One region of the Microbacterium profundi genome, then DNA from elsewhere that is predicted to be linked to it. Evidence: predicted binding sites of a transcription regulator. Region 1 holds the regulator's gene; each other region holds the start of a gene.
The links. Region 1 encodes LexA, which represses DNA repair genes until DNA is damaged. Its sites were predicted from a motif close to TCGAACANNTGTTCGA; they were not measured.

Region 1 (7,838 bases):
ACGGCAGGGCGAAGGTCGAGATCGCCCTCGCGAAGGGCAAGCGCGAGTTCGACAAGCGTCAGACGCTGCGCGAACGCCAGGACACCCGCGAGGCGCAGCGCGCCATGCGCATGCGCAACCGCGTGGGGGAGTAGCCCTACACCTCAGGGGCGAATCCGAACACCGCTCCGAGAAAGCGCAGTTCGCGCTCGAGCGCGTCGATGATCGTCTCCGCGCGCCGGAAACCGTGCCCCTCGCCCGGATACACGACGAATTCGTGCGGGATGCCGCGTGCGGCCAGAGCATCGCGGATCGACTCCGACTGCGCCAGCGGCACGACACGGTCGTCTTCGCCCTGCAGCAGCAGAACAGGCACATCGATCTGTTCCGCGTGCGTGAGCGGAGAGCGATCGATGTAGATATGCTCGGCCGCGGGCAGCGGGCCGACGAGTCCGTCGAGGTAGTACTTCTCGAAGTCGTGCGTGTCCTGGGCGAGAGCGCGCAGATCGGTGACGCCGTAGCGGCTGATGCCTGCGGCGAACACGCCGCCGCGTACGAGTGCGGCGAGCACGGTCCATCCACCTGCCGAGCCGCCCCGGATCGCGATGCGCTTCGGGTCCGCACGCCCTGAGTCCGCGAGTCCGCGCGCCGCGGCGAGCACATCATCGACCTCTGCGATGCCCCACTGGCCGTCGAGACGCTCACGATAGGCGCGGCCGTATCCGGTCGAGCCGCCGTAGTTGACGTCGAGCACGCCGATGCCGCGGCTCGTGTAGAACGCGATGGCTGCGGATGCCGCTCCCGCGACGTGCGCGGTCGGTCCTCCGTGCACGAAGACGATGTACGGCGGGAGTTCGCCCTCGGGCGTCGTGGCATCGGGGTTCGCCGGTGCGTAAGCGAAGGCATGCACCGGGCCGTTCGCGCCGTCGAGGGTGATGCGGGTGGCCGGCGGCATCCAGCGCTCGTCCACTGGCAGGCCGCCGCGTACGCGTTCGACCTCGCCGGAATCCACGTCCACGCACCAGAGGCCTGCGCTCACGCGTGCCCCGCCGCCGGAGAGCAGCACGCGAGTGCCTGACACGTCGTCGATGCTCACGTGCGCGGTGGCGGGAACATCGAGGCGCCTCTCGGAGCCGTCGCGTTCGATCAGCGCGACCTCGTCCGCACCGTTCGTGCGCACGATGACGATACGGCCGTCTGCGAGCGGCTGATACCAGCGGTTTCCGAGCACCCAGAGTCCGTAGCCGGTGTCGGAGTCGGCCGGGGCGATCGGCTCCGGTGCGCCCGCGTCGAGGCCGTGCATCTCCCGGCGATAGAGATTCCAGCGCCCGGTGGGGTCGTCCGCGTATACGAGTTCTGTGTCGCTGATCCACTCCGGCTGCAGCGCCGCGCGTGCGGGTGTGTCGGCGAAGACATCGTCGCCGACCTCCGTGACGCACAGCCTGGCCTCCTGCCACGGCATCCGTCGACCGCTCCACTCGACCCACGCGATGCGGGTCCCGTCGGGGGAGAGCGCGGGGTGTGCGAAGAAGGCGCTGCCCTGGATATGCACACGGATCGCGGCCTCGTCCGAGGTGGCGGATGCGTCGGTCGGGACCTCGACGATCGCCCGCCGGTGCGGCTCCACCGAGAGATTTTCGCGCACGGCCAGCAGGCGCCCGTCCTGTAGGCGGAGCCCGCCGTGGTTCGGTCCGGCGGGCGTCAACGGTTCGGGCTCCTCGCCTGGCAGCATCCGATACACCCGTTGATCGCCGGCATCGACGAAGTACAGGGTGCCGCCTGCGTCCGCTGTCCACGCTCCGCCGCCGTACTCGTGCACCCGCGATCGGGCGCTCCACGGCGCGGGGAGGACCACCTTCCCTGTCGAGCTGCGCACCGAGACACGGCCGCCCTCGGCCGGCACCGATTCGCCCCACCAGATTTCGTCGCCCACGAAGCGGGCGCCATCGATTCGCGGCGCTGATGATGCGATATCGGCGGCGTGGAAGGGAGAGGTCCAGGTTCCGTACGGCTGCATGCTTCGAGCCTATGCGGCTCCGATCGACCGTCGTCGTTCGGAGCCGGCAGCGCTTGCTGTCTGTCAGACCGCGCGGAGCACCGCGACGATCTTGCCGAGCACTACTGCGTCGTCACCGAGGATGGGCTCGAAGGACGAGTTGCGGGGGAGGAGCCACGTGTGTCCGTCGCGCTGGCGGAACGTCTTCACCGTCGCCTCGCCGTCGAGCATGGCCGCGACGATCTCGCCGTTCTCCGCGGTGTTCTGCGTGCGCACGACGACCCAGTCGCCGTCGCAGATGGCGGCGTCGATCATGGACTCGCCTGACACCTTGAGCATGAACAGGTCGCCCTTGCCCACGAGCTGGCGGGGAAGCGGGAAGATCTCCTCGACCTGCTGCTCGGCAGTGATCGGCACGCCGGCGGCGATCTGACCGACGAGCGGCACCATCGCCGCGTCGCCGACGGGAGTGCTGGAGTCCGCCGGGTTCTCACTACTCGTGCCTGGCAGGTCGATGAGCACCTCCATCGCGCGCGTCTTGCCCGGATCGCGGCGCAGGTAGCCGCTCAGCTCGAGCTGACCGAGCTGGTGAGTGACGCTCGAGAGCGACTTGAGCCCGACGGCGTCGCCGATCTCGCGCATGCTCGGCGGATAGCCGTGCCTGGCGATCGAAGTCTGGATGACCTCGAGGATCGCCAGCTGCTTGGGGCTGAGGTTCTTGCGCCGACGGGTGCGCGGAACCTCAGGGCCGGGTGCGGAGATGTCGCTCATGGGTGCTCCTTCGTGCGCGTTCACGGTGCCGATGTTCGCCTGCACGGACCCTCGTCTTCGAATGTCTGTGGTCCGTGATGTGGTGTGGATATCGAAACCGTATCCGAGAAACGCCTCGAAACGGAAGATCTGTTCGAGCGTGTCGGGTGATTCGAAGGACGGGTTTCGAATAAGTCTTGACAGATGTTCGAATTCGAATATACATTCGGTACGTAGCTTCGCATTCCCCGCTCCCGGCCGAGCGGCGAATGCGAACGCTACGCCAAACGGCTCAAAGCCCAGAGGCAACCAGAGGCAGAGGAGAGATCACATGAGCACCATCAGCATCACCGCACCCGCAGTCGTTCCCGTGCGCACCGCGACCGGCGCCGCGACGCGGCTGCGACTGACGACGCGCGGGCGTCGACTGCTGGTCGCTCTCGCGGCGCTCCCACTCGCGGTCGGCATCGGCTTCGCAGCCATCAGCGGTGGCTCGGCACTTGCATCGGGTGACTCGTCCACCCCGGTCAGCTTCGACACCGTGACGGTCATGCCCGGCGACACGCTCTGGGCGATCGCCGAAGATGTCGCCCCCGCCGAAGACCCTCGCACGGTCATCAGTGAGATCCAGAAGCTCAATGCTCTGAACGGTGGCTCCCTGCAGGTCGGGCAGCAGCTCGCGATCCCCGCGGAGTACGCCGACTGATCTCACCGTTAACATGGGGAGGGTGACTGCTTCACTCAGCGACTTACCCCTCCGCGACGATCTTCGCGGTCTCACCCCTTACGGCGCACCGCAGGCCCCGCTGGCCGTGGCGCTGAACGTGAACGAGAACACCCATCCCGTGCCGGATGAAGTCGCGAGCGACATCCTCGACGACATCGCCGTCGCGCTGCGCGACGTGAACCGCTACCCCGATCGCGAGTTCACGACGTTGCGGGAAGGGTTCGCCGACTACCTCGGCCATGGCGTCGACGCCTCGCAGATCTGGGCAGGCAACGGATCGAACGAGGTGCTGCAGCACATCCTGCAGGCCTTCGCAGGGCCGGGTCGCACGGTCTTCGGGTTCGCGCCCACCTACTCGATGTACCCGCTGCTGTCGCAGGGCACCGGTGCGCGCTGGGTGGCCGGCGAACGTCAGCCCGACTACACGCTCACCGCCGAGGACGCGGTGGCTCAGGTCATTGCGTCCGATCCCGACGTGATCATGCTGTGCACGCCGAACAACCCCACCGGAACGCCGCTCGGCCTCGACGTGATCGAGGCCGTCTACGACGCGGCACGTGGTGTCGTGGTCGTCGATGAGGCCTATCAGGAGTTCGCGCCTCGTGACGCGGCATCCGCTCTCACGCTTCTCGAAGGTCGCCCCCGTCTTGCCGTCTCGCGCACGATGAGCAAGGCGTTCGCGTTCGCCGGCGCACGGGTCGGGTATCTCGCCGCCGACCCGGCGTTCATCGACGCTCTTCGACTCGTCAGGCTTCCGTACCACCTCAGCGCCCTCACCCAGGCGGCGGCCGTGGCTGCGCTGCGCAATGCGCCGGCGATGCTCGGCATGGTCGACGAGATCGTCGAGCAGCGCGACCGGATCACCGCGACCCTGGAGGCGCTCGGCTACGAGCCGCACGAATCGTGGTCGAACTTCGTGCTGTTCGGGGGAGTGGCAGATCCGCAGGCGACGTTCCAGGCGCTGTACGAGCGCGGCGTGCTGGTGCGCGACGTGGGCATCGCGAACCACCTGCGGGTCACCGCCGGCACCGAGGCCGAGACCACGGCGTTCCTGGACGCGCTGGCCTCGATATGATCGGCGTCATGAGCGTTTCCCGCACCGCGACCCGAACCCGCAGCACGTCCGAGTCGACGGTCGAGCTCGAGCTGAACCTCGACGGCACGGGCGAGAGCCACATCGACACTTCGGTTCCGTTCTTCGACCACATGCTCACGGCGTTCGCGAAGCACTCGCTCACCGATCTGACCGTGCGTGCCTCCGGCGACACGAACATCGACGCGCACCACACCGTGGAAGACATCTCGATCGTGCTCGGACAGGCGATCCGTGAAGCCCTGGGTGACAAGTCCGGCATCTCCCGCTACGGCGACGCGCTCGTCCCGCTCGATGAGGCGCTCGCGCAGGCGGTCGTCGACATCAGCGGCCGACCGTACCTCGTGCACTCGGGCGAGCCGGCCGGATTCGAACACCACCTCATCGGCGGCCACTTCACCGGCTCACTCGTGCGGCACGTCTTCGAGGCGATCACGTTCGGTGCGGGGCTGACCGTGCACATGCGGGTGCTGGGCGGCCGAGACCCGCACCACATCGCAGAAGCCGAGTTCAAGGCGTTCGCGCGTGCCTTCCGTCAGGCCAAGGCGCTCGACCCCGACGTGGTCGGCATCCCGTCCACCAAGGGAGCACTGTGACGCGCAGGCCCACCGTCGCGGTCTACGACTACGGATCAGGTAACGTCCACTCCGCGGTCAAGGCGTTGATCGCGGCGGGCGCGGATGCGACCCTCACCGGCGACCGCACCGCGGCGCTGGAGGCCGACGGCCTGTTCGTGCCCGGCGTGGGTGCGTTCGCGGCGGTGCGCGAGGCGCTGCACGCCAAGGGCGGCGATGAGATCATCGAACGGCGTCTCGCCGGTGGTCGGCCGGTGCTCGGAGTGTGCGTCGGCATGCAGGTGCTGTTCTCGCACGGTGTCGAGCGCGGACGCGACGTCGAGGGACTCGGCGAATGGCCGGGAACCGTGACGCAACTCGAGGCACCGGTGCTGCCGCACATGGGCTGGAACACCGTCACGCCCGATGAGGGCAGCGTGCTGTTCCGCGGCATCGAGGACGAGCGGTTCTACTTCGTGCACTCCTATGCCGCGCAGAGCTGGGAGCTCGACGTGATCCCACCGTTCCCGCAGCCCGCGCTCACATGGACGACGTACGGCACGCCGTTCCTCGCCGCGGTCGAGAACGGCCCACTCTCGGCGACGCAGTTCCACCCTGAGAAGTCGGGCGACGCCGGTATCCAGTTGCTGCGCAACTGGGTGCAGAGCCTCTGATCCGCGATGCCGCCGCGCAAAGCAACGACATCGTTTTGAACCCTGCGCCGACCCGGGCTACTCTCGGTTGTCGTGCCGCTCACGGCCCATCGATCTCCACCCGAGGATGACATGAACGACTTCGCGTCAATGCCCAAGCTCACCCTTCTCCCGGCTGTCGACGTCGCCGGGGGCAAGGCGGTCCGACTGACACAGGGCGAGGCGGGCAGTGAGACGAACTACGGCGACCCGCTGGATGCCGCAGCGGAATGGGTCGACCAGGGCGCCGAGTGGATTCACCTCGTCGACCTCGATGCCGCCTTCGGACGCGGATCCAACGCTGCCATCCTCCGCAAGGTCATCAAGCAGTTCCGTGGCGTGAACGTGGAACTCTCCGGCGGCATTCGTGACGACGCGAGCCTCGAAGCCGCGCTCGAGACCGGCGCGTCCCGACTCAACCTCGGTACCGCCGCACTCGAGAACCCCGAGTGGGCCGCTGACGTGATCGGTCGCTACGGCGAGGCCGTGGCCGTCGGACTAGACGTGCGAGGAACGACCCTGGCCGCCCGCGGCTGGACGAAGGAGGGCGGCGATCTCTGGGAGGTCCTCGAACGCCTTGAGGACGCCGGATGCAGTCGTTACGTCGTGACCGACGTCACGAAGGACGGCACGCTGCGCGGCCCGAACCTCGACCTGCTGCGTGAAGTCACCGCGCGCACGCCGAAGCCGGTCGTCGCGTCCGGCGGCATCTCGAGCCTGGACGACATCGCCGCACTGCGCGATCTCGTGCACCTCGGTGTCGAGGGCGCGATCGTCGGCAAGGCGCTCTACGCCGGCGCATTCACGCTGGCAGAGGCCCTGGATGTCGCAGGGGACTGACGACGCCTGCGAACACGGGGCTGGTCCAGCCTCTGCAGGAGGTGACTCGGCCGGCGTCCCGTGGGAGGGCCGCAGCTTCGAGTCGAACCCGCATGCGGGCGATGACGGTGCTGCCGATCCTGCGCTGCTCGCCGCTCTGCTGCGCTTCCGCGCGGGGGAGGGCAGTCAGGCCGAGGTCGTGGACGCGTTCCGCTCCGCGCGCGTTCTGATTCCCCTCGTCGCCGAGAAGGGCGAGGAGGGCGTGGCGCCCAGCGGCCTCGCCGTCGACAAGACGCAGGAGCTTTCGATCGTGACGGTCGCGGCTCCCGATGGCCGCACCGTGCAGCCGGTGTTCTCCTCGGTCACCGCGATGCAGAAGTGGGACGGCACCGCGCGACCGATCCCGGTGGAAGCAGTGCGCGCCGCGCTGGCCGCATCGTCCGAGCAGACCGACCTGATCGTGCTGGATCCGACGTCCGACACCGAGTTCGTCATCCGTCGCCCGGCCGTCTGGGCGGTCGCGCAGGGGCAGCGGTGGGAGCCGAGCTTCCTCTCGCCCGAGGTGTTCACGGCCCTTCAGGAGAGCGTCGCGCGCGAGCTCGCCGTGATCGATGTCGCAGTCGACGCGGGCGATCCCGATGCGCGGCTGAGCGGCCCGGAGCTGATCGTCATCCTCGAACTCGTCGACGGTCTCGAGCGCGATGTGCTGGATGCCGTGCTCGAGCGTCTTGCGCAGCGTTGGGCCGCCGACGACCGTATCGCGGTGCTGGCTGACTCCCTGACGGTGAAGCTCCGCCGCTCCGCCTGAGCTCATCCCGCCGCGAGACCGACCTGGCGGCGCGAGACCGACGTGCACAGACTCGGTCTCGTGCGGCAGGCTCGGTCTCGCGGCAATATGCTCGCCTCGTGCGCAGGATGCTGGGGCTAGTTGACCGGTCCGGTCCACTTCTCGCCAGGCCCCTTGCCGATCGGGTCGGGGATGGCGGATGCTTCGCGGAAGGCGAGCTGGAGCGAGCGCAGCCCGTCGCGCAGCGAGCGCGCGTGCATGTCGCTGATCTCGGGTGCGCCGGCCGTGATGAGTCCGGCGAGGGCGTTGATGAGCTTGCGGGCCTCATCGAGGTCGAGCTCTGCCTCTGGGTCGTCTGCGAGGCCAGTCTTCACCGCGGCCGCGCTCATGAGGTGCACGGCGGCCGTGGTGATCACCTCGATGGCGGGCACGTCCGCGATG
Region 2 (7,838 bases), on a different contig from region 1:
AAACCATCGGTATCCACGCCGTCCTTGTTCACGCGATCAACGACACGGTCGTGGGATTCTACGAACGGTTCGGATTCACGCCGTTCCCAGAGGAGCGACGGACGCTCTATCTGCTCACGCAGGACGCCCGCGCGACGCTGACGACATGAGTGCACCGACGACGAGGAAGCGGCTTCCCACGCCGGCGAGGCGGCGCAGTCGGGCAGGGATCTTCACTCGACTAGGCTACTTCGTGCGCGTACTCTCGCCGCACACGCCCGCCGAGGAACCTCTTTGACCTTCTCTCATCTCGCCATCGTCATGCCGGCCTACAACGAAGCCGAAGGCATCCGAGGCTTCATCGACGAGATCCGCGACCACGTCTCCCCGCTTGCCGCACGCGTCACGTTCGTCATCGCCGACGACCGCTCGACCGATGACACAGCCCCCGTCTTCGACGACGTGGCAGACGTCGACGTGCAGACACAGCCGGCCAACCGCGGCCACGGCCCGACGGCGCTGGCCGCATATTGCGCGGGCCTCGCATCCGAACCCGACCTGCTCGTGCATGTCGATGGGGACGGACAGTTCCTCGGCGCCGACTTCGTGCGCCTCATCACCGCGGCCGAGTCCACCGGAGCCGATGTCGTGCACGGCGTGCGCGACGGACGCACCGACCCCTGGTACCGCAAGGTGCTCACCGGGGCTGTCGGGCTGCTGATCGCCGCAGCATCCGGTCGTCGCATTCCCGACGTCAACACTCCCCTGCGCGCCTACCGTCCGTCTGCTCTGCAGACTCTGGTGGATGCCGTGCCCACCGACGCGAGCGTGCCGCACGTGCACTTCTCGCTCGCCGAGGCACGTGGCGGCTTCATCGTTCGCTACGTGCGCGTGGCCAGCATCCCGCGCCGCGGCGAATCGACGAGTGGCACCATGTGGGGCCGCGCCGCCGACCTGCGTCTGCCGCCCAAGCGTCTGCGCCAGTTCGCGATCGCCGCGCTGCAGGAGGTGTGGACGCTGTCGCTGCGTCCGTCGGCACCGCTGCGCAGCATCCGCCGCCCTGGATCTGCCGATTGACATGATCAGAGCTCGCTCCATCGTCTTCTGGGTGCTGGCCGCGGCGCTGCTCATCGGGCACGTGCTCGTCGCGTGGCAGAGCCTGACGGTCTGGCGGTTCTGGGAAGACGAGGCGTTCAACCTCACCGTGCCGCGCAACCTGCTCGCCGGTCTCGGCTACGCGAGCGACGGTGCGCTCTCGGGGTCGACGATCACCCTGTTCGATGTGCGTATCTCGACCGGTCCCGCAGTGCTGCTGCCGGTCGCCGCTGTGCTCGCGACCGGCATCGACCCGGTCATCGGCGCGCGGCTGGTGCCGCTCGCGTACTGGATGCTGTTGCTTGCCGGCCTGTGGGTGATCGGACGTCGCATCGGTGGACGCTGGGCCGCCCTCGTCGCCGTCGCCGTGCCGCTCGCGTTCACGACATCGGCCACGGTCTCGCCGATTCAGGGGCCGGCTGATCTGCTCGGCGAGATCCCCGCCGCGGCACTGCTCGTGTGGGCGCTTGTCGTGCTGCCGCGGCGCGCATGGCTCGCGGGGCTGCTGGTCGGGCTCGCCGTGCAGGCGAAGCTCATCGCGCTGCTCGCGCTGCCCGCGTTCGCCGTGGCACTGTTCCTGCTCGCCCCGGGGACGGGGCGGGCGCGCGTTGTCTCGTTCTTGCGACGGTCGTGGGTGCCGCTGGTGTTCCTGGCGCTGCCGACGTTCCTGTTCGAACTCGCCGCGCTGATCACGTTCGGCTTCAGCGGATTCATCGACCACCTGCGTGCACTGCTCGGGTTCGTGCGCAGCGGCGGCCAACCCGGTGAGCCGACGACCGTGGTGCAGAAGATCACGACGCTCGCCGAATCGTGGTCGGTGCCGGTGTGGGTCGCGCTCCTCGTCGCGGTGGTGTCGATCGTGCTGATCGTCGGCGGGCTGTGGGTTTCGCGGGGGTCAGTTTCTTCTGATGTTCTCGTTTATCTTGGCGCCGCAGCGGTCGGCGCTCTCGCGTTCGTCGGCTGGTGGGCGACCGCGTCGCACCTGCCGCTGTGGGTGCGTCATCCGGCCCCCGGCGTGTTCGCGTTCTTCCCGATCCTCGCCGCCGGTGCGGTGTGGGGTGCCCAGCGGATGCTGCGCCGGCCAGCGCTGCGTGTCGTGTCGGTTGTCGCGATGGGGGTCGTTGTTCTGGGGCTCGGCGCAGGGGCTGCCGTGCACTCGGTCGCTGCGACTCAGTCGCCGTGGCTCACGCTCGAGACGCAGCGCGCGGCCGTCGCACCGCTTCAGAAATGGGTCGAGGAGAACGACGTCGAGTGGCTCGCGGCCGAGCCGTGGGGTGCTGCGGTCGCTCCGGTCGTGATGACCGGCGCGCACGTCGGGCTGTTCGACGCCGTCGCCATGGCGGACGTGCCGCGCTTGACTGGGGCGGAATGCGCCACCGACGAGCTCGCGGACGGTGGGTTGTTCCGGATTTGCGCTGCGCCGTAAGGGGTCTCTGCGCTGCGCCGTAAGTGGCGTGGCACGCCGTAGGTGGGCGTGGCATCGCAGCATCCGCTCGCTGAGCGTCTGACGGCTCGCTGAGCTCGTCGTCGAAGCTGTTCAGCCTCCCGTGAAGGCGTTCGTGATGACCGTGAACCCTGCCGCATCGCAGGCGTCGAAGAGCACGGCTGCGGGGACGTACCACTCCTCTGAGCCGATGTCGGTGGGATTCAGATCCTGAACCGCGGGAAAGTCCTGCTTGAGCGTCGCGAGCGCTTCGGCCACCGGACCCTCGTCAGCCGACGGGATGTCGCCGAGAAAACGAGACGCGAGGCTGTACCAGGCGTTCCTCTCCTTCTGACCCATGCGGTCCTGGTGGAGGGCGGTATCCGCGTTGAGCAGGATCGTCTGGATGTCGGCAAACCCTGAGCACGTGGCCTCGTCGTCTGCGGCCGTCGTCTCGGCGGTTGACGGGGTGCCTGTCGGGGTGGCTGTCGGGGTCGGCGTAGGGGTGTTCAACGCTTCATCCGGCCCGGCGATCGCCGTGCAACCGGTGGCACCCACGAGGAGCAGCGCCGCACCGATCGCAATCGCAGCGTGTCGAGCGGAGGACCGAGTTCGGAGCGACGTCATATGCCGGAGCCTAGCGGTCCGTGCGGCTCTGGACAGGCTCAGGGACCTCGGTACGCAGCATCCGTTTGCTGAGTCTGTCGACGCGGGTTCTCCACAGATTTACGAATCTATGTTCGAATGTCTGCGGCTTCTGCCACTATGAAGTATGGCCATTTTCAGCGAGTTGCGCGACACCCTCGAGGGGTTGGAAACGCGCATGGGTGACGTCGATATCGACGTCCTGCTGACGGCCATGCGCGGGCTCGACGACGACGCGGTCATCGCTGCGCTCGCCGGTGCGGCGGCGGTTGCGAACTGCGCAGAGCGGATGCTGACGGTGGGCGCCGGAGTGGTCGCAGAGCGGTCGCGGCGCGAGGCCGGGCATTCCGGGTTGGCGGCGACGCGCGGGCACCGCAATGCGGTGTCGCTGGTGCAGTCGATCGTCGGCGGCACGCGTACAGACGCGGCGCGCGCCGTGCGGTTGGGCGAGACGTTGATCGAGGGTGCGGATGCTGCGGGTGCGGGCTTCCGGGATGGTTCAGGCGGAAGCGGCTCAGGCAATGACGACGGAGATGGCGCCGAGTCCGGCTGGGGCGGTGACAGCGCTGGCTGGGGCGACGGTGCGGGCCGCGGGGCGTCGGATGCCGCGGGGTCGGGTACCACGGGAGCCTGGGACGGCAACACCGGTGCGGGCGCAGGAGACAGCGCCAGCGACGGCGCCACCGGCGGTGTCGGTGCCGGTGCGGAGGCCGGCGACGCGGCCGGCCCGGGTGCTTCGCCGAGCGATCACGACGTGCAGATGCCTTGGCACGAGCCGTTACGACAGGCATTGTTCGAGGGCAAGATCACGCCAGCGCAGCACGATGCGATCTTCCGCGGAATGGGCCAGCCTCCCGCCCGCGACGGCGCCGACCGCCCGACGGACGCGATAATCGAGGTATGGTCGCTCGCCGCGGCCCAGCTCGTGGCAGAGGCCGCCGACATGGCCGTCGAAGATCTCGCGCGTCGCGCGCGACAGGTGCGCGACGCCCTCGACCCGCAAGGCGTGCAGGAACGCTTCGAGCGCTCGTACGCGGCGCGATCATGGCGCTCGTGGCGCAACGCGGACGGACAGCACCACACGCACATCATCTCCGATGACGAGACGGCCGCGTGGCTCGACTCGATCCGCGATGCGGCGATGCGCCCCCGCCGGGGCGGACCGAGGTTCATGACCGATGAGGAACGCGCAGCCGCGAGCGCGCTCGTGAACGATCCGCGCACGAACGACCAGATCGCCTACGACCTGTTCGCAGACATCCTGCGCGCCGGGGCACTCGCCAACGCGGCGGACGTGTACGGCGCTCGCCAGCCGGGGATCAGAATCGTCACGGTCGAGGGAGCAGTCGGCGTGCGCGATGCGTTCGGACGGATGCTCGCCACCGGACACCTCGAAGATCGCGGCGATGCGCTTCCCGGGAGCGTGGTCGACCGGAACCTGTGCACGGTCGGCAGCCGGAGCGTCATCGTGGACAGCTGCGGCAATCCGCTCGATGTCGGTCGCGAACAGCGACTCTTCACCGCGAAACAGCGCGTCGCGCTGGCCGTTCGCGACGGCGGATGCATGTTCCCGGAATGTCGCGTCCCGGCGTCCTATTGCGAGGCGCATCACTGCGACCATTGGCATGAAGATCTGGGGCTCACCGATATCGACCGCGGCATTCTGCTCTGCCGACATCACCACATGCTGCTGCACAACAACGGGTGGAAGATCACGCGTGAAGGACTCGGCAGGTTCATGCTCCATCCGCCCGGCCGACGCGGCCGCGGGAGTGGTGGTATCCGGGGCGGTGCTGCCGGGGACGGTGCTGGCGGGGGCGGTGCTGCTCGGGAGCCGATCCCTCTCACCAGCCGATCGGCGATCCGGTGGGCATGGGATCCACCACCCGAGTGGCCGCATTGGAGAAGCATGCCCGTCGACGGCGTCGACGTGCGAACGGCTCGGTCGGCTTAGGTGACGCGGCACCGCAGCGGCGTCGCCAGCACGTGAGAAATCGCGTTGGTGCGGCAAAGCTCGAGCGGAATCGTCCTCACTGCGGCCGGGCGCCGCTCCGCCGGCAAGCGATTTCGTGGGAACACCGCTTTATGGCTTTCCTTCGGGCGCGGGTTCCGCTAGTGTGACGAGCATCTGAACTGCAAGACCGTGAATGTCGCTGGGAATCGGCACTCACAACGTGATCTGGGGTCACGTCGTCATGCAGCATCGTGAACACCTGCGATGGCAGATAACCCGTGCGTGTGGGACGTGCGGGCTGGGGATAAAACTGGGGAAATAATGTCGCACTGGGGATTTTTGCGTACATTCACGGCTGAGGGCCGCCGGACATGACGTCCGTCGACGATGCCCTGAGTCTGACACGCGAGGAATCAGTCGCTATAGCGACCACGATTCCGCGCGTCCGGGTCGAGAAGATCACGGCTTCCATGCCGCGTATCTCGGCGACGTTGGAGCACCGTCTGCAATGGGAACGGTCGCACCGCGTCCGCCTCGGCGCAACGGATGCAGCCGTGATCGCGATCGCCACGGGCGTCGCTGCGGTATTCCAGCTGCAACAGGGTGAACCGCCCGTGAATGTCGCGACGCGATGTGTGCTGCTGGCGGCGGTGTGGTTCGCCACGCTGCTCGCCATGCGCACGAGCGTCACGGCGCTCTTCGGTTCGAGTTTCGCCGAGTACCGAGGCATTGCGCATGCCTCCGGCCTCGCCATCGGAATGATGGCGTTCGCTGCAGTGGTGCTCGACTGGGACTCGATGCGGATCACCGTGCTCATCACCCTCCCCATGGGCCTGCTCGGCCTTCTGATGAGTCGGTGGTCGTGGCGGCGCTGGTTGAGCAACCAGCGCCGCCATGGCCGATTCACCTCACGAACCCTCGTCGTCGGCAACCGCGATGAAGTCGAATACGTGGCGCGTGCGCTGCACGTTGCCGGAGCCGGTGGCTACCAGGTCGTCGGCGCCACTCTGCTCGACGGCAATGCGCGCGAACTGACACTCGACCAAGCCACCGTGCCCGTGCTCGGAAATCTCAATTCGGTCGCTCAGGTCGCGGTCGAGCTCAGGGCCGACACGATCGTCGTCGCCGGCCGCCCAGAACGCGATCCCGACTTCGTCAAGCGTCTCGGATGGGAGCTCGAGGGAACCGCCGCAGAGCTGGTTCTCTCCAACCGCCTCGCCGATGTCGCCGGGCCCCGGCTCTCTTTCATCCCGGTCGACGGTCTGCCGTTGATCAAGATGCAGATCCCGACCTATGAAGGTGCGAAGCACCTGCTCAAGCGCGCCCTCGACATCGTCGTGTCGGCCATCGCACTGGTTCCGATCATCGTGATGACCCCGGCGCTGGCGCTGCTGATCAAGCTCGATTCTCCCGGCTCCGTGTTCTTCTTCCAAGAACGCGTGGGCCGGGATGGGAAGCCATTCCAGATCGTCAAGTTCCGTACGATGCACGCGGATGCCGAGCAGAAGCTCGCCGCTCTCAAAGCACAGCACGACGGTGCGGGACTCCTGTTCAAGCTGAAGGACGATCCGCGTGTCACGCGCGTCGGCAAAGTACTTCGCAAGCTCTCGTTCGACGAGTTGCCGCAGTTTTGGAACGTGCTCCTAGGCGATATGAGCGTCGTCGGACCACGGCCGCCACTGCCCAGCGAGGTCAGGGACTACGACGGCACAGTCTCGCGCCGGCTGTACATCAAGCCCGGCATCACCGGTCTCTGGCAGGTGTCGGGTCGCAGCGACCTCAGCTGGGACGAGAGCATCCGGCTCGACCTGCGCTACGTCGAGAACTGGTCGGTGATCACCGACCTGCAGATCATGTGGCGCACGGCGAAAGTGATGTTCGCTCCGAAGGGAGCGTACTGATGTCTCTCATCGATCGCGTCAGCGGAGCCGTCTCCGGATCGCTGATCACCGGCATCCCGTCACTTGACATCGACGGCACGCCAGTGCACCTCATCGATGACGAGGACGCGCGCGGCATCATCTCCGATGCCGCCGCGCGCTACGGCACACGTCCGCTCGCCGTCATCTCCATCAACCTCGACCACGTGCACCACTTCGGCACATCGCGGCTGGCCGCACGGCACATCGCAGCCGCTCCGGTCGATGACTCGCTGGAATGGCTCAACCTTGTCGACGGCGCACCCATCGCACAGCAGGCGCGGCGCGTCACCGGCACCCCGTGTCCGAAGCTGTCCGGCAGCGACCTGATCGGACCCGTGCTCGACGACGCAGGCGCACGGGGCCTGTCCATCGCCGTGCTCGGCGGAATGCCCGAGGTCACCGGTGCTCTGCGCGCACGGCTCGAGACCGACTGGCCGCAGGTCCGCTTCGCCGGGCATTGGACGCCGAGCCGCGAGGAGCTCGCCTCGCCCGCGACTTCCTCGCGGATCGCGGCCGAGATCCGGAATGCCAGGGCCGACATCGTGCTCGTATGCCTGGGCAAGCCTCGGCAGGAGCAATGGATCGCCGAATATGGTGCCGCGACCGGTGCGGGCGCGCTGCTCGCGTTCGGCGCCGTCGTCGATTTCCTCGCCGGTCGTGTCTCTCGCGCACCGAGGTGGATCTCGGACGCAGGCATGGAATGGGCCTGGCGACTGATGCTCGAGCCCAAGCGTCTCGCCCGCCGTTACCTCATCGAGGGTCCGCCCGCGTACCTCGCGGTGCGGCGCTCCCCCGCCTGATTCGGCCGCGCCTCAACACG
Region 3 (7,838 bases), on a different contig from region 1:
CCGTAGCCTACGCACACCGCGCCGAGCCCGACGACGCCCACCAGCATCCCGGCGATGACGGCGGGGATGCCGAACGCGAGGTACGCGAGAAGGAAGATGACCGCGAACGTGTCGGCGCGCTCCGTGGCGGGGATGCGCGGCGCGAGCGATGCGATCACGCCCGAGAACGCGGTGCCGAAGCCCATTCCGGTCACGCCGGCGGCGATGAGATAGGCCGGGAGCGAACCGAGCGCGAGGGCGCCGAGCGACATCGCCGTGCCGACGGCGAGGGCTGCGGTGCCGAAGATCGTGATCGTGCGGGGCGAGCGCTTGCGCAGGAGGAACGCCGTGATCGCTCCGACGCCGGTGAGGATCGCGACGCCGAGTCCCTGCCAGATGTGCGCGACGCCGCCGAGCTCGCCCCGCACGATGTTCGCGCCGAGGGAGAGGAACAGTCCGCCGGTCGCCCAGCCCGCGACGATGGCGGGGGCCGCGCGCCAGAAGTCCGCCCGGATCGCCTGCGGAACCGACAGGCGGAACTGCAGCGAAGCCCAGACTCCCGGCTTCTTCGGCGCGGTCTCCGGTGCGAAGAAGAAGAGCACCGCGAGGATGACGTAGGCGGCGGTGAGCGGCACGAAGACATCGAGCAGCGGTTCGCCCATGATGTCGAGGGCGGCTCCCGACAGGAGCGCGCCGGTGGCGAGGCCGATGCCGGGTGCGAGCGCATTCCACAGCGCCGCGGTCGACGCGCGGGCGGGGTGTGCGAGGTCGAGCACCGCAGCCGAGAGGGCCGAGAGCAGCAGTCCACTCGCGATGCCCTGGGTGATGCGCGCCATGAAGAGCAGGGCCACGGAATCCGCGTGCGAGAAGAGCAGCATGCTGCCGGCCAGGAGTACGAGCCCGACGATCGCGACCGGACGGCGGCCGACGTGATCAGACAGCGCCCCGGCCGTGAGCAGCGTGAGAAGAAGTGCGATGGCGTAGACCGCGAACACGGCGGTGATCACGATCGGGGCGAAGCCGATCTGCTCGGCGAGAACCGGATAGAACGGCGACGGAGCGCTCGCGCCGGTCATCATCAGGATCTGCGCCACGACCGCCAGCGCGAACCCGAACCGTGCGCGGGTCGTGCGTGTGATGGGCGCGGCGGCCGGACCGGTCTGCCGGACGGTGATCGGTTCGGTCGTGGTCATGCGCGCTCCTCGAGTTCGAGAATCTTTCGGTTCGAATCTTTCGGTTCGAATCTTTCGGTTCGAGAATCATCGAACTATCGGAGCGTACTCGACCATCGGCAATTGTTCAACTATTATCGAACCATGCCCGGTGATCTGCAGCATCCGGAGCGCTCCGACATCAACCTGACGGACGTGCTCTTCGCGCTCAGCGACCCCGAGCGCCTCGCGATCGCACGCCAGCTCGCGGCCGGCCCGCTCGACATGGCCGCCTGCCACGCCACCGACCCGAACCTGCCGAAGTCGACCAAGTCGCATTTCATGAAGGTGCTGCGCGAGGCCGGCGTCATCCGCAACGAGCCCAACGGCAGACGGCGGATGCTGACGCTGCGGCGCGACGACCTCGATGCCCTGTTCCCCGGGCTGTTGGATTCGGTGCTGCAGAGCTGAGGCATCCGCGCCCCACCTAGGCTGGTGCATATGCCCAGCACGACCACCGTCGCCCCGGCCGTGCGGCGCGCACGCGTCGGCGTCGCGATCCTCTTCCTCACCAACGGCGCGCTGTTCGCCAACATCCTGCCGCGCTACCCCGAGATCAAGGTGCAGCTCGGCCTCGACGCCGCAGCCTACGGGCTCGCGATCGCGGCGTTCCCCGCCGGCGCGATGGTCGCAGGGCTCGGAGCCGCCGTGCTCATCCGCCGCTTCGGGTCGGCGAAGGTCGCGGTGGTCGGCACGATCCTCACCAGCCTCGGCATCCTCGCGGCGGGCCTCGCGCCGTCGGCCGTGTTCTTCGCGCTCGGCCTCTTCCTCGGCGGAGCGGCGGATGCGATCACCGACGTCGGCCAGAACGCGCACAGCCTTCGCGTGCAGCGCGGCTACGGACGCTCGATCATCAACTCCTTCCACGCGATCTGGTCGATCGGCGCGGTGCTGGGCGGATCGATGTCGGCCGTTGCGATCGCGCTCGCTCTGCCCCTCGGCATCCATCTCGGCATCTCGGCCGTCGTGTTCTGCCTGCTCTCGCTCGTCGCGCTGCGCATGTGCCTGCCGGGGCGCGACGACGTGACGGAGGAGGAGGCGATCGCCGGTGGATCGGAGATCAGCGGTGCGCTGCGTCGCGGCATCTCGGGGAAGACCGTGTTCGTCATCTCCGCGCTCGTGCTGCTCTCGATCGCCGGCGCCATCGTCGAGGATGCCGGAATGTCGTGGGCGACCCTCTACCTGGGCGCGGATCTCGCCGCCCCGGCAGCGATCGCCACCACCGGATATATCGCCCTGGTCGGCGCGCAGTTCATCGGACGGATGATCGGCGACCGCATGGTCGACCGCTTCGGGCAGCGTGCCGTCGCGCGGGCCGGTGGACTCCTCATCGCCGTCGGAATGGGTCTGGCCCTGGCTTTCCCGACGATTCCAGGCACGATCCTGGGCTTCGCGGTCGCCGGGTTCGGCAGCGCCACGCTCATCCCCGCCGCGATGCAGGCCGCCGACGCGCTGCCGGGACTGCGGCACGACGCCGGCCTCACGATCGTGTCGTGGCTGCTGCGACTGGGTTTCCTGCTCTCGCCTCCGTTCGTCGGATTCATCGCCGACAATGCGGGGCTGCGCGCGGGGCTGATCGTCGTGCCGATCGCCGGGGTTGTGGCGATCGTGTGCGCCGGGGTGCTGGAGCGGCGACGGACCGCTTGACCGGCTGAGGGGATGCGGCACGTGGTGCGCGGGTCGAGAGCACGAACGCGAGTCGGTCAGAGCAATGCAGCATGGGCGAGCCTCCTCACGGCCGGCGTGAACTCGCTGAACGATTCGGGGCGGCCCGGTAGCTCAAGCCGGTCCAATGTTCTGTCGACGATGGCTGCGATGTTGTTCTCGGAGGACAAGGCGTCATCTCCGGGATACTCATGCCAATAGCGTTCGGCGCCGTAGTCCCCGTAGTCCCCGTAGTCCCCGTAGTCCCCGTAGTCCCCGTAGACCCCGTAGTTCCCGTAGCCCCCGTAGCCCCCGTAGTTCCCGTAGCCCCCGTACGGGGCCGCATGGCGCTCGAGTACTGCGACGCCGCGCGCGACGACGTCCACCACGTCCGCGCGCGATTGCGCCGAGCCGTCGGCGATCGACAGCAGCGTCAGCGCGATGATCAGCTGTGATTCGTGGCTGTCCTGGGAGTGGAGATAGCCGGATTGACCAGCGCCGCGTGTTGCGTGGTTCGCGAGATGAGGGACGAATCCGGTCGGACGGGCGCGGAGCGCTTTCGCCATGTTCGTGAGGATGATACGTCCCTTGAGACGCCGGAGAAGTCGGAGCTCGCGCGCGGTCGATAGAAGCGAAGCGCCAATGGACTCATCCGATCCGCGCGCGGATGCGAGTCGAACGTGAAGCTCGGACGTCCACCCGAGCGCCTGTTCCACATCGCGAAGAGCATCGTCGGACAACCAGCCGTTCTCCGACTGCTCCAAGCCATCTGAGCCGATGCGATCGATGAGAGCTCTCAGTCCTGCGGACAACGCGGCGGCGTCGGCCTCGCTGAATACCGGCCGATCCAGCAACCCGGTCTCCCGAAGGTGCGCGCGCAGCGCAAGGCGCCGAACAGGTGGGAGTGCCCGCAGCAGTCCTACCAGCAGGCAGCCGGACGATACGCCATGCCCGAGATCGACGACCAGTGAACGGTCGAAGCGCGGCGTACGACGCCGTACTGGTCGGCGAGCTCTGTGTTCACTTCGCGAACGCTCAATGAGGCGGTCGATGTCTGCCAGTTCACGTTGACCGGAACTGTGCTCGTGCTCGGACTCGTGCTCGTGCTCGTGCTCGGACTCGTGCTCGTGCTCGTGCGATCGTGCGCAGCGCTCACCGGAGTGGGGGCTGGATCGTCGTGCTCGATGATGGCGACTTTCGGTTCGCCCACGGCGGGAGCTCGCGTGTGAAGACGGTGCACTTCGAGATCATGGGGGACGCCGGGGAGGGTGAAGGAACGTGAGAGATTCGGTTCGTCGTCAAAAGGGGATCTCCCGTACGAGCCCCAGAGCAGCGGTTCGTACGCCTGCGGCAGACGGAAATCCTCGACATCGTCATCGGTCAGTGAATCTTCGCCGATAGAGAGCAGGAAGGCATTCGCGAGCCATGCATCCGGTGCATCGCTGGGCACTTCGATGATGCGATTCAGCGTCGGTTTGCCCGGTGCGCTGATGAGGACCGTCACCGCAGATGCGGAGGGGTGTACGTAGCCGTCGTAGTAGCTTCTCATGCGATGACGATAAGGGTGGAGTGGATGCTGGGCCCCACCCGGATACAGCAATCGGGGACAGCGTCCGGCCAGATCGTGCTGTGGAGGATGAGTCGGTTACAGATTCGTATATAGATGCGAATACATGGTTGAGCGGTGCGCGTCGGCGAGCGCGCGGATCGAGACGATCTCAACATAAGTTCGAATTAATGTTCGACAAAGACGGAACACTGCGGTATCGTTGAGTTATGTCGAAGCTGACCGGTCTGCACGAGGCGATCTCCCGCCTCGACGAGGTGTGGGCGGATGCTGGCGACTCGAACGATCTTTCGAGAGAACAGCTGATCGCGGTTACGAATGCGATCGGCGTACTGCAGCGTCGGCTGGATGCTGTGCATGTAGGTGTCGCTGCTGGGATCGCGAGTGAGTCCCGCGCAGAGTTGGGTGCGGATTCCTTGGCGAAGCAGCACGGGTTCCGCTCGCCGGCGAAGCTGATCGCCGCGTCCACCGGTGTATCGACCGGCGACGCCATCCGACTGATCAAGGTGGGCGAGGCGACGGCGGCGCGGACTGATCTGCTCGGTGCCCGGTTGCCCGCGAAGTATCCGCTGGTGAGCGAGGCTTTGGAAGCAGGAACTCTCAGTGCGCAGGCGGCCGCGTTGATCATCGCGGTCCTAGAGCGGTGTCGCATCGCTGCCGGGCCCGGGCGCACGGCCGAGGGCGAGAAGCTCCTGGTCGACGCTGCTCCCGGTCTCGGGCTCGACGAAGTCCGCCGGCTCGGCGTGCGGATCGAAGCGTGGCTCGACCCTGATGGTGTCGAACCGCGGGAGGACGAGCAGCGCGGCAAGCGTTCGCTGACGTTCTTCGAGCGCGGCGGACGGTTGCATCTCAACGGCAACTTCGACGTCGAGACCGGTGCCCCGATCGTCGCAGCACTTCGCGGATACGTGAGCGCCGCATTCGCAGCCCGTAAGGCCGCACCCGATCCGGATGCTCCGGATGCCGACCGTCGCACGGTGCCCATGTTGCAGGCCGACGCGCTCGCCCTGTTCTGCGCGCACGTGCTCGGCTGCAAGAGCGAGAAGCTTCCCCTCGCGGGAGCCACCGTCGTCGTCCGGATGCACGTCGACGACCTGGATTCCGCCACGGGAACCGCCACGATCGACGGCATCGACCAGCCGATCAGCGCAGCAGCGGCCCGACGGATGGCCGCTGACGGCGGCGTGATCCCGTGCGTTCTCGGCGGCGACAGCGAGATCCTCGACTGGGGTCGGAAGAAGCGCTTCTTCACGAAGGCGCAACGCCTCGCTCTCGCCGAGCGTGACGGCGGATGCGCCATGTGCAACCTCTCGCCCGAAATGGTCAAGGCGCACCACATGCGATGGTGGAAACGTCATCACGGTCGAACCGACCTCTCCAACGGGATACTCCTATGCGATAGCTGCCACCATCGCATCCACGACAACGGATGGGACATCCGCATCGACGGCACAGGTGTGGATGCACGGGTCTGGTTCATCCCACCGGTTCACGTCGATCCCGCTCGCACCCCCAGGCTCGGCGGACGCGCACGCTTCGACATCGCAGCCTGAGCCGTGGACCGGAAGCATCTCGCACGTCGAAGGTCTGATGCCTGAGCGGCTGGCCCCGCTCGCTATCGCAGGCCGGACGATCCAGACTGGTCACGAAACGCAACGCAGGAGGCGCACCTTGGACATCGAAGATATTCTGGCCGAGCCACGCTCAATCACGACCTCGCAGCGAGCCGCCGCGCTGACATGCATCCCGCCCCGGTGGCGATCGGACGCAACGTCTGGATCGGTGCCAACGCCACGATCCTCGCGGGCGTCACGATCGGAGACGACGCGGTCGTAGCTGCAGCATCCGTCGTCACCAAAGACGTGCCGGCCCAGGCCATCGTCGTCGGATCGCCGGCTCGCGTCGTGCGCTCCGTCCCCGACTGACCTCAGCGTCGGATACGAAGCCGGCCGCTCGCGCGTCTTGCGGGCGGATGCCGTCGCCCGAGGTTTCCTGCTTGCCCTCCAACCAGAGTGAGTGTACAGTCACTCATATGCCGACGACCCGCAGTTCGATCCTCTCGACCGCCGACGCGCGACGGCCCGTCGTCGCCGCCGCGGCGCTGGCGGAGTTCGCGCGCGGGGGCTACTACGCCACGACCGTCGCCGATGTCGCCCGCGAAGCGAAGATCTCCCCCGCGTACGTCTTCAAGCTCTACTCCGGCAAGGAGGCGCTCTTCATCGCCGCACTCGAGGCGTGCTTCGATGCGATCATCGCGGCTCTCGAAGAGGGGGCGGATGCTGCGGGGGAGCAGACGCCCGACGGCATCCTCGACGCGATGGGAGACGCCTACGCGCAGCTGATCAGCGACCGCACGCTGCTGATGCTGCAGGTGCATGCGCAATCCGTCGCCGACATCCCGGTGGTGGGTGAGGCGCTCCGCGCCGGCCTCGCACGCGTGACGAATTTCGCGAAGAGTCGCTCCGGCGGCGCCGATGACGACGTGCAGCGCTTCATCGCCTACGGGCAACTCTGCCATCTGATCGTCACGACGCAGCTCGAGGGGCGCCCGGAGGATTGGGCGAAACTCCTGACCAAGGGGATGAGCCACCCGGCGTGATCGCGCCCGGTGCTGTTCCCGTTCTTCTGTGCCCTAAAGAGTGAGTGATGAATCACTCATGCACCACCGACCGAAAGGAACGACACGATGAACATGCTCTCGACCACCGCTCGACCCGCCGCCGCCGCTCGACCCGCCATCACCGCACCACGCAGTTCACGCCGCTGGCTGGCGCTCAGCATCCTCGCGCTCGCCCAGTTCCTCGTCGTACTCGACGCCTCGATCGTCAACATCGCCCTCCCGGTGCTCGGCCGGCAACTCCGCATGGACACCGCTGCGCTCACATGGGTGATCACCGCGTACGTACTCGCCTTCGGCGGGCTGCTGCTGCTCGGCGGCCGTCTCGCCGACCGATACGGTCACCGCCGCGTCTTCCTGATCGGCACGGCGGGTTTCGTCGCAGCATCCGCCTTCGCCGGCCTCTCGTTCTCGAGCGAGATGCTGCTCGCCGCGCGCGCGGTGCAGGGAGCGTCCGCCGCGCTTCTCGCCCCGGCTGCGCTGGCGCTGCTCACGCACCTCTTCCCTGATGCGAAGGAACGCACCAGGGCTCTCGGCGTCTGGGGTGCGGTCGCAGGTATCGGCTCGGCGGCCGGGGTGCTGCTCGGCGGCATCCTCACCGCGACGCTCGGCTGGCAGGCGGTGTTCTTCGTCAACGTGCCGATCGGCGTCATCGTGCTGGTCGCGATTCCCGTTCTCATCACCCGTGACGGCGCGCGAGCGTCCGGACGTCTGGATGCTGCCGGCGCGATCATCGTGACCGCGGCGCTCGTCGCTCTCGTCGGTGCGCTCAGCGCAGTGGAGCGGCTCGGATTCCTGCACCCGCTGCCTCTGGTGCTCT
Region 4 (7,838 bases), on a different contig from region 1:
ATCGTCGGTTCGCTGCTGAGGATAGTCATGGTGAACCCATTCTACGAGCGTTCGGGCCGGGTCACTCCGAGTCGACGAACCGCACGCCGCTTGTCGGCTTGCCCAGCGACGTCTCGGTCAGCGCCGTCCTCGCCGCGTTCATGGCGACGGAGCCGCCGTATCCGCGTCGCGCGAGCTGGCCCATGAGTCGCCGAAGCGCGGTCTCGAAGTCGAGCCGGGTCATCGAACGCGCCTTGGTCCTGGCGAACTCCAGCGCCCGTTCGGCATCGTCATCCGGCAGATCCCCGAGCGCGGTGTCGATGACGTCGCGCGGAATGCCACGCTGTGCCAAAGCCCTCGACAGTGCGACGCGCCCCTGTCCCTTGCGCTCGATGCCCGATATCACCAGCTGCTCAGCGAGGATCAGGTCGTCGAGGTAGCCACGCCTGCAGAAGTCGTCGACCGCGTCGTCGATCTGCGAGAGGTCCAGATCATGGCCGCGCAGCACCTGCCGTGCCTCGGAGATCGACAGAGAGCGCGCCCGCAGCTTGCGCAGCAGTGACTCCTCACCGGTTGCACGGATCTGATCCGGGTCGCGCTCTGGTGGCTGCTCCCCCGCGACCGCAACCTCTGAGCGGTGCAGAACTTCCGATCGCTCGTTCACGGCAGCCGCCTCGTGCGAGGGCCCGTGCGAGGGCTGGTGCGGCAGTGCAGACGCCGGCGCCACCTTGTCCCCGAAGAGTGGGATCACGGGAGCGAGGCGCGCCTCGCCCCCGTCACCGACAGTCATCAGGCCGGAATACGCTGCGTGAGCTCGGCCGCAGCTTCAGGAGCCTCGTCGGCGACCGCTCCGCCGATGCCGAGCTTCTGCTTGATCTTCGTCTCGATCTCCAGGGCGACGTCAGCGTTCTTGATGAGGAACGAACGTGCGTTCTCCTTGCCCTGACCCAGCTGATCGCCGTCGTAGGTGTACCACGAACCCGACTTCTTCACGAGCCCATGCTCCACACCGAAATCGATGAGGCTGCCTTCACGCGAGATGCCAGTGCCGTACAGGATGTCGAACTCCGCCTGCTTGAAGGGCGGTGCCATCTTGTTCTTCACGACCTTGACGCGGGTGCGGTTTCCCACCGCTTCGGTGCCATCCTTCATGGTCTCGATGCGACGGATGTCGAGGCGGACGGAAGCGTAGAACTTCAGCGCCTTACCACCGGCCGTCGTCTCGGGGGACCCGAAGAACACGCCGATCTTCTCGCGCAGCTGGTTGATGAAGATCATGGTGGTGTTGGTCTGACTCAGACCGCCCGTGAGCTTGCGGAGCGCCTGCGACATGAGTCGCGCCTGCAGACCCACGTGCGAGTCGCCCATCTCGCCCTCGATCTCGGCGCGCGGGACCAACGCAGCGACGGAGTCGATGACGATGAGGTCGATGGCACCGGAACGCACGAGCATGTCGGCGATCTCGAGTGCCTGCTCGCCTGTGTCCGGCTGAGACACAAGGAGTGCGTCGATGTCGACGCCGAGTTTCTTCGCGTACTCAGGGTCGAGCGCGTGCTCGGCGTCGATGAAGGCGGCGATGCCGCCGCCACGCTGGGCGTTGGCGATCGCGTGCAACGTCAACGTCGTCTTACCCGACGACTCAGGGCCGTAGATCTCGACGATTCGGCCGCGCGGCAGGCCGCCGACGCCAAGAGCGACGTCGAGGGCGATGGAGCCCGTCGGAATGACAGCAACAGGGGCGCGCTCATCGCTGCCCAGTCGCATGACCGAGCCCTTCCCGAACTGCCGGTCGATCTGGGCGAGGGCTGATTCCAGGGACTTCTCGCGGTCTGCGGGTGATGGCATGACGTGCTCCTATGTATTCGCATGGTGCCGCCTGTAGGCTGTCGCGGCCACCCCGACTGGGGCGAACTCTCCGACAAGGCGTATGGCTTTTTCGGCCTGTCATCACCGTACGAGCGACCTCCGACATTGCATCGGCTGCCCCACGAATCGGGGATGACTTCACCTCGAAACCACTTGTGCAGAACGTTACGCGCACTTCGAACACATATTCGACGACACGCCGATCCGGCACAGAGCGGACGCGATCAGAGAATCGAGTGCAGCTCCGCGCCCTCAGTGCCTGCGCGGCTCGAGCCGTCCGACTCCGTAGCGACGCTCCGCCGGCACATCGGTCTCGGCGCAGAGGGCGAGCCAGATCTCACGCGGCGCGACGCCTGCATCCAGGGCCTCTGCTGCCGTCCGATTGCCGAGAGCATCCAGGACGAGATCCGTCGTCAGCATCGCGGCGCGCGCACCGAATTCGTCGTCGACCGCGCGAAGGAACTCACTGCGCCGCATTGAAGGTCTACCCGAGGAGCCGCAGGTCAGTGCAGTGAGAGTTCGGGTTCGATGGACGCGACCAGGTCGTCCGGAACGACATCAGGGAACACCTGGATGCCCTCGAGGACGGAGATGCGGTCGCCCACCTCACGCATGATGATCGAGATGGGCACGTCGAGCGCTTCGGCGACCGAAGCGAGGATCTCGCTCGAGGCCTCCTTCTGACCGCGCTCGACCTCGCTGAGATATCCGAGCGCCACGGAGGCCTTGCCCGCGACCTGCCGGAGCGTACGCCCCTTCTGCAGGCGGAAGTCCCTCAGCACATCGCCGATTTCCTGTCGTACAAGAATCATCGGAACCTCCTCTCGATTCCCCTCATCGGAGCGTGCTCCGAACGGATCGCCAGTCTAACCCGACTCTCTGAATAAAAAACTACCGTTTCACGCTGTGCTTTCGTTGTGAGCACATCTTCCATCGCCACACTTCTCACAACGATCATGGGCGGTGTGCTATTCCCCCATCTCTTCGAGCAGCTTCTCGATCGCCGCATCCACGGTCTGAGCTCTGATCGATGCGCGATCGCCATCGAGCCGCAGCGAGAACGCACGCACGCGCATGGGCGTGGCGATGCCGATGTGCACGGTTCCCACCGGTTGCCCGTCAGGCGAATCCGGACCGGCGATCCCCGTCGTGGACAGACCCACGTCCGCTGATCTGCCTGCGACGCTCACGGCATCGCGCACGCCACCGGCCATCTGCTCCGCGACGAGCGGATGAACCGGCCCGTGCTCCTCGAGCAGCGCGGCATCCACTCCGAGCAGCGAGGCCTTCACGGGCGTCGCGTATGCGACGACCCCTCCGAGCAGGGTCGCCGATGCGCCTGGAACCGACACGATCTCTGCTGCCAGTGCCCCGCCTGTGAGCGATTCGGCGATTCCCAGTGTCCATCCGCGCGCAGTGAGCGCGGCCACCAGTTCCGCCGCCACGGTCATGATCTGTCGGCGCGTGATCCGCGCACCTGTGAGAGCACGTAGTCGATCCCGCTGACGACGGTGAGCGCAAGTGTCACGTACATCAGCACGATGCCGACGCCGATCCACCAATCCATGCCGATCAGCTGGTGAAGAGGCAGCAGCCACCAGCCGAGCGCGATGCCCTGCACCGCGGTCTTGACCTTTCCCAACCACGCGGCGGCCACGATGTGGCTGCTGGCGACTATGAAGCGATGGATCGTGATGCCCCATTCACGGATGAGGATGATGATGACGATCCACCAGGGCCATTCGGCGAGGATCGCGAGTCCGACGAAGCCTGCGCCGGTGAGCAGCTTGTCGGCGATCGGATCCCAGAGCTTTCCGAAGTCGCTGACGATGTCGTACTTGCGGGCGAGATATCCGTCGACCCAGTCCGTCGAGATGGCCACGATGAACAGGACACCGGCGATCCAGCGGATCACGAGGTCGTCGAGGCCGTACGTCCCGCCGAGGAGCAGCAGGACGAAGAAGACCACGGCGAGCGGGATCCGTGCGATCGTGATCGCGTTCGGCAACTGCCGCGGAATCGCCATCAGTCGCGACCCGTCAATCCCCAGGCGTCTTCGCCGGCATCGTCCTCATCGACCACGGGCAGTCCGCGGAACTGCTCTTCGATCGGGTCGTGAGCGGGTCCTGGCTGCGCCGCAGCCGGCGAGGGTGCCGGCGCAGCGGCCGGAGGGTCATCGCCGCGCAGTTTCGCCATGACGTCCGGCAACTGCTCGGCCGTCACAAGCACATCGCGCGCCTTCGAGCCCTCGGACGGGCCGACGATCTCGCGGGACTCGAGGAGATCCATCAGACGCCCGGCCTTCGCGAAGCCGACGCGCAGTTTGCGCTGCAGCATCGAGGTCGAGCCGAACTGGGACGAGACGACGAGCTCTGCGGCGGCGAGCAGCACCTCGAGGTCGTCGCCGATGTCCTCGTCGACTTCCTTCTTCCTGGTCGGCTCCAGCGCCTCCTGCACATCCACCCGGTACTCGGGCCGAGCCTGAGCAGTGACGTGCTTGACCACCGCGTCGATCTCGCTCTCCTCGACCCACGCGCCCTGCAGTCGGAACGGCTTGGATGAGCCCATCGGCGAGAAGAGCGCATCGCCCTGGCCGATCAGCTTGTCGGCGCCGGGGCTGTCGAGGATGACGCGGCTGTCGGTGACGCTGGTCACCGCGAAGGCGAGACGCGAGGGCACATTGGCCTTGATCAGACCGGTGACGACGTCGACGCTCGGACGCTGGGTCGCGAGCACCAGGTGGATGCCGGAGGCACGGGCGAGCTGCGTGATGCGCACGATCGAGTCCTCGACGTCACGAGGGGCGACCATCATGAGGTCTGCGAGCTCGTCGACGACGACCAGCAGGTACGGGTACGGCTTGAGCACGCGTTCGCTGCCGAGGGGAACCTCGACCTCACCGGCGCGCACGGCCTTGTTGAAGTCGTCGATGTGGCGGAATCCGAACGACGCCAGGTCGTCGTACCGCATGTCCATCTCCTTCACCACCCACTGGAGTGCCTCTGCGGCCTTCTTCGGGTTGGTGATGATGGGCGTGATCAGGTGCGGCACACCGGCGTAGCTCGTGAGCTCGACGCGCTTGGGGTCGATCAGCACCATGCGCACGTCGGACGGACGCGCCCGCATCAGCAGGCTGGTGATCATCGAGTTGACGAAGCTCGACTTACCGGATCCGGTGGATCCGGCGACCAGCAGGTGCGGCATCTTCGCGAGGTTCGCGACGACGAAGTTTCCGCCGACGTCCTTGCCGACGCCGACCGTCAGCGGATGAGTGCTCTTGTGCGCAGCCGCGGAGCGGATGACGTCACCGAGGGCGACCGTCTCGCGGTCGGTGTTCGGGATCTCGATGCCGATCGCGCTCTTGCCGGGGATCGGCGAGAGGATGCGAACATCGTTCGACGCCACCGCATAAGCGATGTTGTTGCTCAGCTGCGTGATCTTCTCGACCTTGACCCCGTGGCCCACCTCGACCTCGTACTGCGTGACCGTCGGTCCGCGCGAGAATCCGGTCACCTTGGCGTCGATCTTGAACTGCGAGAGCACGCTCGTGATCTGCTCGACGATCTTGTCGTTCGCCTCGGAGCGGGCGACCGAGGGTGGACCGGCGCTGAGCACGCCGGGCGACGGCAGGGAGTACGGGGCGCTCGGAGCCTGCAGACCGCGCTCTCCCGGACCGTCGGTCCCGAAGCCGGAAAGTCCTGGCAGCTCTGGCTGCTCGCCAGTGTCGCCGGAGTCGTCGAGCAGTGCGGTGCTCCCCTGGGCGCCGAGCTTGTCCATCACGCTCTGCACGTCGGTGAGCACCTCGGTGGCGGCATCCGCGGGGTCGGCGACGATGACAGCCTGGTCATAGGCGGTGTTGTCGACCGGCCCGTCATTCGGCGACAGCAGCTCGGTGAGGTCCTGCGAGCCGATCCCCTCGTCGGGATCCTCTTCGCGACCGGTCTTGTTCCGGCGCCACCACGGGAGGACGTTCGGATCGTCGTCCTCGTCGAACGAGCCCTCCGCCTTGTCTGCGGCGGCCTTCTCGTCGAAAGCGGGCTTCTCGACGCGCTCCGCGCCGAACATCCAGGCGTACAGGTCTCCGAGCCTCGCGCCGATGCGGTTCGGCGGGGTCTTCGTGATGATCAGGATGCTGAGCGCGGCCAGCAGCCCCAGCACGATGTAGGCGACGATGTCGGTGAGATACGACAGCGGCTCCCCCAGCATCCAGCCGAAGAGTCCCCCGGCCGCGCTGAGTGCCGGCATACCCGATTTCGGCTCCGGCTGCCCGCCCGCGACGTGGCAGATTCCGGCGATCGTGAGCACGAACAGGCCGAAGCCGATCCCGATGCGTCCGTTGTCGTGCACTGACGAGGGATGCCGGAACAGCCAGCCCGCGAGGATCAGCAGCAGCACCGGCATCAGGAAGGCGGTACGACCGATCAGACCGCCCACCGAGTAGGCGCTGATGTTCTGAGCGATCTCGTTGCCGATGAAGAACCACTCGGTGACCGCGCCCAGGCACGCCAGCAGCACCAGGAACAACGGGAACCCGTCGCGCCGCTGGTCCTTCTCGAGCGCCTCTGGCCCGAAGGCGCGGAAGAGCCCACCGACGCCGTGTGCCAGGCCGAGCCAGGCGCGCACGGCGACCGGGGGTCTGTCGACATCGTCGATGTACTTCTTCGGGGTCGCCGGCAGCTTCTTGGTAGGGGCCGTCTGCGCCTTCGAGCGCGCGGGAGACTTCTCGGACGCGCGCGAGGTCTTGGTGGTGCTCCTGGCCATGGTGAAAGCCTACGGCGAGGCGCCGACAAGCCGCGTAATGACGCGGCTTTCCCGCCGAATGACCTACGCCTCGATGACGAGCGGGACGATCATCGGACGGCGGCGGAGCTTCTGATTCACCCAGCGACCGATCGTGCGCCGAACCACCTGGGAGAGCGCGTGGGTGTCGCGCACGCCGTTGCCGGAGGCCTCCTTGAGCGCCGCCACGATCTTCGGGACCACGTCGTCGAAGACCGAGTCGTCCTCGGCGATGCCACGGGCGTGGATCTCCGGCCCGGTGATGATGCGTCCGGTCGCGGCATCCACCACGATGATGATCGAGACGAAGCCCTCCTCACCGAGGATGCGACGGTCCTTGAGATCGGCATCCGTGATCTCACCGACGGTCGAGCCGTCGACGTACACGAAGCCGATGTCGAGCTGACCGGCGATGGTCGTCCGGCCGTCCTTGAGGTCGATGATCGTGCCGTTGGACGCGAGGATCGTGTTCGCCTCGGGAATACCCGTGTCCTGTGCGAGCTTGGCGTTCGCCACCAGGTGACGGTATTCGCCGTGCACGGGCAGCACGTTCTTCGGTCGCAGGATGTTGTAGCAGTACAGCAGTTCGCCCGCTGCTGCGTGCCCTGAGACGTGTACCTTGGCGTTGGCCTTGTGCACGACGTTCGCGCCGAGCTTGGTGAGTCCGTCGATCACGCGGTACACGGCGTTCTCGTTGCCGGGGATCAGGCTGGAGGCGAGGATGACCGTGTCGCCCTCGCCCACTTCGATCGCGTGGTCGAGGTTGGCCATGCGGCTCAGCACCGCCATCGGCTCGCCCTGCGAGCCGGTGGACATGTAGACGATCTTCTCGTCGGGAAGGTCGCGGGCCTTCTTGTAGTCGATCAGCACGTTCTCCGGCACCTTGAGGTAACCGAGATCGGCGGCGATCGTCATGTTGCGCACCATGCTGCGCCCGAGTAGCGCGACGCGGCGACCGTTGGCGTGCGCGGCATCCAGAACCTGCTGGACGCGGTGCACGTGGCTCGAGAAGCTGGCGACGATGACGCGGCGCGGCGCCTTCGCGATCACCTGATCCAGCACCGGGCCGATCGAACGCTCTGTGGGTGTGAATCCGGGTACGTCGGCGTTCGTGGAGTCGACGAGGAACAGGTCGACGCCCTCTTCGCCGAGGCGGGAGAACGCGCGCAGGTCGGTGATGCGACCGTCGAGCGGCAGCTGATCCATCTTGAAGT

Region 2: the regulator LexA is predicted to act here: its motif matches at 3,226-3,241, upstream of JF52_RS17920 (HNH endonuclease signature motif containing protein).
Region 3: the regulator LexA is predicted to act here: its motif matches at 4,564-4,579, upstream of JF52_RS0106030 (HNH endonuclease signature motif containing protein).
Region 4: the regulator LexA is predicted to act here: its motif matches at 2,022-2,037, upstream of recA (recombinase RecA).

What each region holds. Positions count from the first base shown of each region.
Region 1 is NZ_JPSY01000002.1:396,993-404,830, forward strand. It holds gene smpB (SsrA-binding protein SmpB) at 1-134, shown strand, start outside; gene JF52_RS0112455 (S9 family peptidase) at 137-1,996, opposite strand; gene lexA (transcriptional repressor LexA) at 2,060-2,746, opposite strand; gene JF52_RS0112465 (LysM peptidoglycan-binding domain-containing protein) at 3,057-3,431, shown strand; gene JF52_RS0112470 (histidinol-phosphate transaminase) at 3,445-4,527, shown strand; gene hisB (imidazoleglycerol-phosphate dehydratase HisB) at 4,536-5,141, shown strand; gene hisH (imidazole glycerol phosphate synthase subunit HisH) at 5,138-5,773, shown strand; gene priA (bifunctional 1-(5-phosphoribosyl)-5-((5-phosphoribosylamino)methylideneamino)imidazole-4-carboxamide isomerase/phosphoribosylanthranilate isomerase PriA) at 5,885-6,631, shown strand; gene JF52_RS0112490 (SseB family protein) at 6,615-7,418, shown strand; gene JF52_RS0112495 (DUF1844 domain-containing protein) at 7,535-7,838, opposite strand, start outside.
Region 2 is NZ_JPSY01000001.1:698,817-706,654, forward strand. It holds gene JF52_RS0103245 (GNAT family N-acetyltransferase) at 1-149, shown strand, start outside; gene JF52_RS0103250 (glycosyltransferase family 2 protein) at 274-1,056, shown strand; gene JF52_RS0103255 (hypothetical protein) at 1,058-2,500, shown strand; gene JF52_RS0103260 (hypothetical protein) at 2,612-3,124, opposite strand; gene JF52_RS17920 (HNH endonuclease signature motif containing protein) at 3,270-5,096, shown strand; gene JF52_RS0103270 (sugar transferase) at 5,468-6,997, shown strand; gene JF52_RS0103275 (WecB/TagA/CpsF family glycosyltransferase) at 6,997-7,818, shown strand; gene JF52_RS16410 (VanZ family protein) at 7,769-7,838, opposite strand, start outside.
Region 3 is NZ_JPSY01000001.1:1,280,976-1,288,813, reverse strand. It holds gene JF52_RS0106055 (MFS transporter) at 1-1,172, opposite strand, end outside; gene JF52_RS0106050 (ArsR/SmtB family transcription factor) at 1,296-1,601, shown strand; gene JF52_RS0106045 (MFS transporter) at 1,632-2,837, shown strand; gene JF52_RS17585 (hypothetical protein) at 2,894-3,400, opposite strand; gene JF52_RS0106035 (hypothetical protein) at 3,754-4,383, opposite strand; gene JF52_RS0106030 (HNH endonuclease signature motif containing protein) at 4,611-5,954, shown strand; gene JF52_RS0106025 (DapH/DapD/GlmU-related protein) at 6,141-6,326, shown strand; gene JF52_RS0106020 (TetR/AcrR family transcriptional regulator) at 6,434-7,000, shown strand; gene JF52_RS0106015 (DHA2 family efflux MFS transporter permease subunit) at 7,088-7,838, shown strand, end outside.
Region 4 is NZ_JPSY01000001.1:86,125-93,962, forward strand. It holds gene miaB (tRNA (N6-isopentenyl adenosine(37)-C2)-methylthiotransferase MiaB) at 1-29, opposite strand, end outside; gene JF52_RS0100425 (regulatory protein RecX) at 62-769, opposite strand; gene recA (recombinase RecA) at 769-1,824, opposite strand; gene JF52_RS0100435 (DUF3046 domain-containing protein) at 2,098-2,322, opposite strand; gene JF52_RS0100440 (helix-turn-helix domain-containing protein) at 2,349-2,657, opposite strand; gene JF52_RS0100445 (CinA family protein) at 2,814-3,296, opposite strand; gene pgsA (CDP-diacylglycerol--glycerol-3-phosphate 3-phosphatidyltransferase) at 3,293-3,871, opposite strand; gene JF52_RS0100455 (FtsK/SpoIIIE family DNA translocase) at 3,871-6,606, opposite strand; gene JF52_RS0100460 (ribonuclease J) at 6,670-7,838, opposite strand, start outside.